Thermogemmata fonticola: one gene and its partner. The protein of the gene in region 1 interacts with the protein of each later gene in a pairwise test. Links are inferred from orthologs where the notes say so. Each region holds a gene or a part of one and is shown in the gene's direction. Other genes may lie near its edges.

Evidence for each region.
Region 2: the proteins of acpP (region 1) and H0921_RS04960 interact in binary tests that used the Escherichia coli proteins (3 or more experiments, as listed by UniProt). The link is inferred for Thermogemmata fonticola from one-to-one orthologs.

Annotation. Positions count from the first base shown.
Region 1 is NZ_JACEFB010000008.1:148,977-152,274, forward strand. Bases 75-3,050 are described here. They hold acpP (acyl carrier protein), read left to right. Parts: upstream 75-1,406; coding sequence 1,407-1,694; downstream 1,695-3,050. Other genes in these bases: fabD (ACP S-malonyltransferase), read left to right, coding at 75-694; fabF (beta-ketoacyl-ACP synthase II), read left to right, coding at 1,700-2,950. Outside these bases: more of fabD, read left to right, coding at 1-74. UniProt on the Escherichia coli protein: Carrier of the growing fatty acid chain in fatty acid biosynthesis.
Region 2 is NZ_JACEFB010000002.1:372,667-375,805, forward strand. What follows is about bases 191-3,007. They hold H0921_RS04960 (acyl-CoA thioesterase), read left to right. Parts: upstream 191-1,314; coding sequence 1,315-1,701; downstream 1,702-3,007. Other genes in these bases: H0921_RS04955 (S26 family signal peptidase), read left to right, coding at 191-1,084; H0921_RS04965 (MotA/TolQ/ExbB proton channel family protein), read left to right, coding at 1,904-2,437; H0921_RS04970 (hypothetical protein), read left to right, coding at 2,649-3,007. Also shown: more of H0921_RS04955, read left to right, coding at 1-190; more of H0921_RS04970, read left to right, coding at 3,008-3,139.

The DNA of each region.
Region 1 (3,298 bases):
CAGCTTGGCGGCGTATGAGCAATGGCGGCAGGAAGCAAACGAGGCAGCGGTGGCCGCCGTGGCTGGTTTGAGTCTGGGAGAGTACACCGCCTGCACCGTGGCGGGCGTGTGGAGCTTTGCGGACGGTTTGCGCCTGGTGCAAGAACGCGGACGAGCCATGCAGGCCGCTGCGGAAGCCGCCCCCTCCGGTATGCTCAGCATCCTCGGCTTGCAGGCCAATGAGGTCGAAGAGTTGATCGCCGAAGCTCGTGGTCCGGATGTCCTGCAAATCGCCAATTATCTGTGTCCGGGGAATCTCGTCGCCTCCGGCAGCTTGGCAGCGGTAGAACGCCTGGAGCAGCTCGCACAAACACGGGGCATCCGCACGGTCCGCTTGGCGGTCGCCGGAGCCTTCCACACTCCCCTGATGCAATCAGCCCAGCCCTGCCTCGCCCAGGCTTTGAACCAGGCCGCCTGGCACAAACCCCGCTTCCCCGTCTGGTCCAATGTCGATGCCCGCCCCCACACGGACCCAGCGGAAATCCAGAAGCTGCTCGTCCAGCAATTGACAGCGCCGGTCCGCTGGGAGGAAACTATCCGCGCACTGCTGGAAGCGGGTGTCGAACGCTTCTATGAAATCGGGCCAGGGCGGGTCCTCGCTGGCTTGCTCAAACGCATCCACCGCAAGGCCGAGATCATCAACATCGCGGCGTGAAAAAAATACCGGCTCGCTACCAGGAGGAATTGTGACATGCCGGGAGTGAAATCTCGACGGTCAAACTCGATAAGCCTGGGCCGGAGAGGTGTGACGCGCGCAGCGTCGGATCGCATCTGAGCCAGTAACGCCAAGCCCCTGTGATCCGAGCAGGGGGGGGGGCCCCGCGTGAGGTGACGGACCATGCAGCAGCAGCTCCGGCAGCCCTGGTTGTACCCGTCTGCCGGGGTTGATATGATGCAGATATTGAGGGCGGCAGAGCTTAAGATTTGCTGAGGCAGCGGGTAGCTAGACTTTCTCATGCAGAGCTTTATGGGACAACAGGTTTTGCGGGGCAGGTAGTCCTTGGAACCGTAAGCGTCTGCACCCCTCGCTTCCAGCGGTTTGCTACGGGAAGTAAAAGGCGGACAGGCGGCGCAGCCCGATGGAGCAAAGCCCCAAAGCCAGGTCCTGCTCGCTTGCAGTTTGGGATTCAGGAGTTCGTACGGGACAGATGCGGGGATGAGGTTGCGGAAAATTGGCCTGTTGGCTAAGAATGCCTTTCCACACCCCGCCTGGATCGCTACATTTTGGGCGAAGGGTTGGTGTGGCATAGCAGAGTCTGCCGCTATCGGACCAGAAGGTGGGAAAAGCCACGATTTGCGCCCTGAGTTTCCTGAGGCGCCGGCGGGGACTGAAAATGGACAACGGCAGCCACCCGGAGGGTTGTAACGTGATCGACAAGCAGGCCATCGAAACGCGCGTGATTGAACTGATCAGCGAGCATTTCAATACCCCTAAAGACAATATCAAACGCAGCACCACATTCCAGGGAGGTGGTCAGGCCGGCGCGGATGACATCGGTGCGGATTCCCTCGATGTCGTGGAATTTATCATGGAGCTGGAAGACGAATTTGACATCCAAATCCCTGATACGGATGCGGAAAAAATCCGCACCGTGGGCGATGTGATTGATTACATCATAGGCAAACTCGAAGAACGGAAAAACCAGGAACAATAGACGTGATGGCTACACCGCGGCGTCGGGTCGTGATTACAGGTTTAGGCACGGTCAATCCCCTGGGGTTGTCCTGTGAAGAGTATTGGCGTGGGCTGGTCAATGGCCAAAGCGGTATCGCCCTGCTCACCAGCTTCGACACCAGTCAATTCAAGGTCAAATTTGGGGGCGAAGTCAAGAATTTCAACCCGGAAGCCTATTTTGACAAGGTGTCCGTCCGGAAGGTGGACCGCTTCACCCAGTTTGCCCTCGTCGCAGCCGAGGAAGCGATCCGGGACAGCGGCATCGATTTCGGGCGGGAGGACCCTTTTCGCTGCGGCTGCATCCTCGGCAGCGGCATCGGCGGCCTCAAAGAATTTGAACTCGGGCACGAAACGTTACTCTCGAAGGGGCCGACCCGCGTCAATCCGTTCGTGATCCCGAAAATGATCGTCAATTCCGCCGCGGGGAACATCTCCATCCGTTACGGGCTGCGTGGGCCGAATACTACCGTCTCGACCGCCTGCTCCTCCGCAGCTCATGCCATCGCGGACGCCTGTACTGCCATCCGTTGCGGCTATGCCGACGTCATGATCACGGGTGGAAGCGAAGCGGCGGTCACCCCCATGGGTTTGGCCGGCTTCATCGCCTGCCGGGCACTCTCGGAACGCAACGAGGACCCCGCCGGTGCTAGCCGCCCCTTCGATAAAGACCGCGATGGCTTCGTCCTGAGCGAAGGCGCCGGTATCCTGGTCCTGGAAGAATACGAACATGCCAAGGCGCGCAACGCCAATATCTACGCCGAAATCTGCGGCATAGGGAACACCGCGGACGCCTACCACATCACCCAACCGCATGAAGAAGGCTTGGGGGCAGCCGAAGCCATGCGGGCCGCCATCCGCGACGCCGGCTGGAATCCCGACGAGGTTCAGTACATCAATGCCCACGGAACTAGCACTCCGCTGGGGGATGTGGCCGAAACCAAAGCTATCAAGATCGTCTTTGGCGATCATGCCCGCAAACTGATGATCTCCAGCACCAAGAGCATGATCGGCCATCTCCTGGGGGCCAGCGGAGGCGCAGAAGCGGTAGCTTGTGCCCTGAGTATCCGCCACGGCGTGCTCCATCCCACCATCAATCTCCATCGCCCGGACATCGAATGCGGCTGCGATCTCGACTACATTCCCAACGTCGCTCGCGAAGTCCGAGTCAAAAAGGTGTTGTCGAACAGTTTCGGCTTCGGCGGCCATAACTGCTGCCTCGCCCTGGGAGCTGTCTGAGCACCGTTACCTTTCTCTGGCCACCAGTGACTTCCAGCTAGTGATCCAATCCGCCGCCGCTGCTCGCCCTCAGCGAATTCCTCCTGCTTCCTCCTCCCGGAATCTGACAATACCAACCGGTCGAAGGGGCGAGAATGCCCAGCAGTCAATACGCCATATCTCCTCCCGAATACTTTTTCAGGAATCTGGTCAGCTTGAAATCTCCCAGGAAAACTGCTTGAGACATCTCACCTTCCGAAAACATTGATCCACAGGAGAATGTTGCAGAATTGATTTGCTTTTGGCGATGAGAGTGGCTAATGTATAACTTGCCGCGGTAATAGACCAGCGGTGTTTCCACGACCCCCA
Region 2 (3,139 bases), on another replicon or contig:
TTTTCGTCCGGGAAGCGGGGGATTCACGATCATTCGTAAAGAGGAAGCGCAGGTGCTCGCCGATCGGCGCATTGTCTTCCACAACGACTATCAGCCAGAGGAATTGGTCCGGCAAGCACGGGCTTTGGGGCTACGGGATGCTCAGGGACAGGAGTTGATTTGGTGGACCCGCTGGTACATCGACCGCGATACCGATGGGGCGTGGACCGTCAATGATCCGGCCCGTCCGACCGTTTTCACCCATGATCATCCGGAGCAGCACTGGATTCGCTATCGCCATTTGGCCCATCCGTGGAAGCGGCGGGGTCCTGATGCCCACGATCCGACACCGCCGACTGACATCGCACAGTTGGCTCAACAGAAACCTCTGCCTATCGATAACTTTCTCGGTTACAATGCGGGACGCGATGCTGACAACATCCGAGCCTGGCGCGATACCTCCCAAGACCGCTTGTGGGTGGGAGACCTGTTCTTGGAAGCGGAGGTACAATTTGCCAGCAGCGAGACCGAGGTGGTTTTCGAGCTATCGCGCGGCGTCAATCGCTTTCAGGCTCAGTTCACTCCTGGACGAGTCACCCTCCGGCGGATCGGTAAAGGTGCAGAAGAGTTTGGCACCCCAAGCCGCCCCTGTCGCATTCAGGCTGGACAACGCCATCACCTCCGCTTTGCCAATGTCGATGCCCGCTTATGGGTGTGGATCGATGGCCGGCGTGTTGATTTTGGCCCCGAAGCAGATTATCTCCCGATGGAACCGGGACCTGAAGACCAAGCTGATCCGGAGGGTTGGGTCTACGCCAATGATGTCGAGCGGCCAGCGAGCATCGGAGTCAAAGGAAAGGCCACGGTGAGGCATCTGGTGCTCTCCCGAGACATCTACTACACCAGTGCTCGTTTGCCCCCGGATTTCAGTCAGCCGGATGTCTACTACGTCCAGCCGGGACACTATCTCTGCCTGGGCGATAACAGCGCGCAGAGTTCCGATAGCCGCAAGTGGGGACTGGTGCCGGATCGCCTCCTCTTGGGTAAGGCTGTCTTTGTTTTCTGGCCAGCATACCCGGAAATGCGCATCGGCTTGATCAAGTGAACTGTGGCCTGGAGATGTCGGAGGTTAGATCAGAAAAAGCCACTGACATTCCGGTGTACTCTGGAGTGTTAATTGGTGATGCCCTGATGTGTCGGGTGAACCGGGCACGGGACAGCTTCAGATTGATCACCTTGTTGTGGTCGGACTGATTAGCGCAGTGTGATTGCGGACGGCAAATCAGGGAACGCGGGAGCAGACGAACTTGACTCAGGCAGGATGCGAGAGAACCTATGCTTAGCGGTGAGATCCAAATCCGTGTGCGCTATGCAGAAACAGACCGGATGGGGCTGTTGCATCATGCCAATTATCTGGTCTATTTCGAGCAAGCCCGCACGGAGTTGCTTCGGCAATACGGAGCCAGCTACAAGGACCTGGAAGATCAGGGCTACTATCTGGTGATCGCCAAGGTGGAGATCAAGTATAAAAGCCCCGCCTATTATGACGATGTGCTGACCATCCGCACAACTGTTGTTCGGACGACGCCGGTGCGCATCGAGCATCGCTACGAAGTGTTCCGGGAAGGGGTGCTGATCTGCGAGGGGATGACCACCTTGGCATGCGTCGATAAACAGGGCCGATTGCAAGCAATGCCCCGTTGGCTAATGGAGGCGAAGTAGCCATAACGAAAACGGCTGTTCCGATGGATGGCCGTGTATCTCTGCCGTTGCTGGTGGGAATGATTTGAGACGGGGATTGGCCGGATGAACCATCCCCTTCCCCTTTTGAATCAGAGGGCATCATTCCACACCGGGCCTAAGGTTGGTTCCCCAGAAGGTAGGGTGGCGAACGTCCGATAGGGCAACGAGGTAGGGTGCAGACGTGCGGCGCTTCTGGATTCATCATGTATTGCCGACGATGCTGGCCGCGGTTCCCGTGGTCCTAGCTGCATTAGTGTTTGCCGCGATTCCTCCCGATGTCCGCCAGGAATATCTCCAGCGCGTCCGGAATCATCCGATCGACTGGATCATCCTGGGATTAGGTTTTGCCTTGTTCTTAGCCCAAATCTGGCTCTGCCGACGGGCGCTAATCTGGCAGGATCAGTTGGGGGACTTTGACATTAGTACGGATCGCTGGCTGAGTCATCTGGCTCAGGGCGCGGAGTGGTTTCCTTTGCTGGGGTTGATGGGTACGGTGATCGCCATCCTCCAGACCTTCAGTACGATCACTCCCGGTGCTCGGCCGGATGCCGCGGAGATCATCCGCAAGTACGCGCCAGCGATCACTGCGACGGGGGGCGGACTGTACATGGCCTTCATCAATATCCTACCAAGTTGGATTGCGAATGTTGGCCGGGATTTGATTCGTACCTTCGGCGGTCCGGCCCTCTTGCCGGAGGCGATGGATGCGGAGTGATGTTCCGGAGCTTTACCCTCAGTCAGAGCTTTGCCAGCGGTGGAAAAGTTGCTTGCATGGCAGTGAGGAGTGACAAAGTAGTCAGGCATTCGGAGGGTGCAATCCGCGAAAGGCCGCTCAGATGTGGCGATGGCCCGCCAAAGGTTGGGTGAAAACCGTGACGGATGACAGCGTGTGATGGCGGTGAACAGGAAGGGCGGGAGGATCGAATGTGATTCGTATGCCGCGCCGGTCGGTGACCCGTTTTTTCATCCCCTTGATCGATGTGCTCATTCTGTTGTTTGCCATCTTCCTGCTGATGCCCTATGTCAGTGATCCGGTGCCAGAGGAGCCAGAACCGAAACCGAAGTCGGACGCTACCGCCTCCGAATCGCCTTTGCCTGAGGATGTTCGCGAATTGCAAAAACTCTTGCGGGAAGAGCGGCGTCGAGTCGCTCGACTGGAGGAGGAACGCAAACGACGATTGACCGAGGGACTCCTGGTCTGCGTCTTGCAAATCGATCCGCAGGATGGCACCTTGCATTATCATGATGCCGAACGCCAAGATATTCGGAATGAAGCGGATGCCCTGCGTTTGATTGCCCGGCAGAAAGCCTTGGCGAGTGCCCAAGGGGTGAAAGACCTTTACTTTCTGATCCTCTGGCCTCGCGTACCCAGCGCCTTTCCGACTCAGGCCCAGGAAGCCCAATATCGGCATTGGTT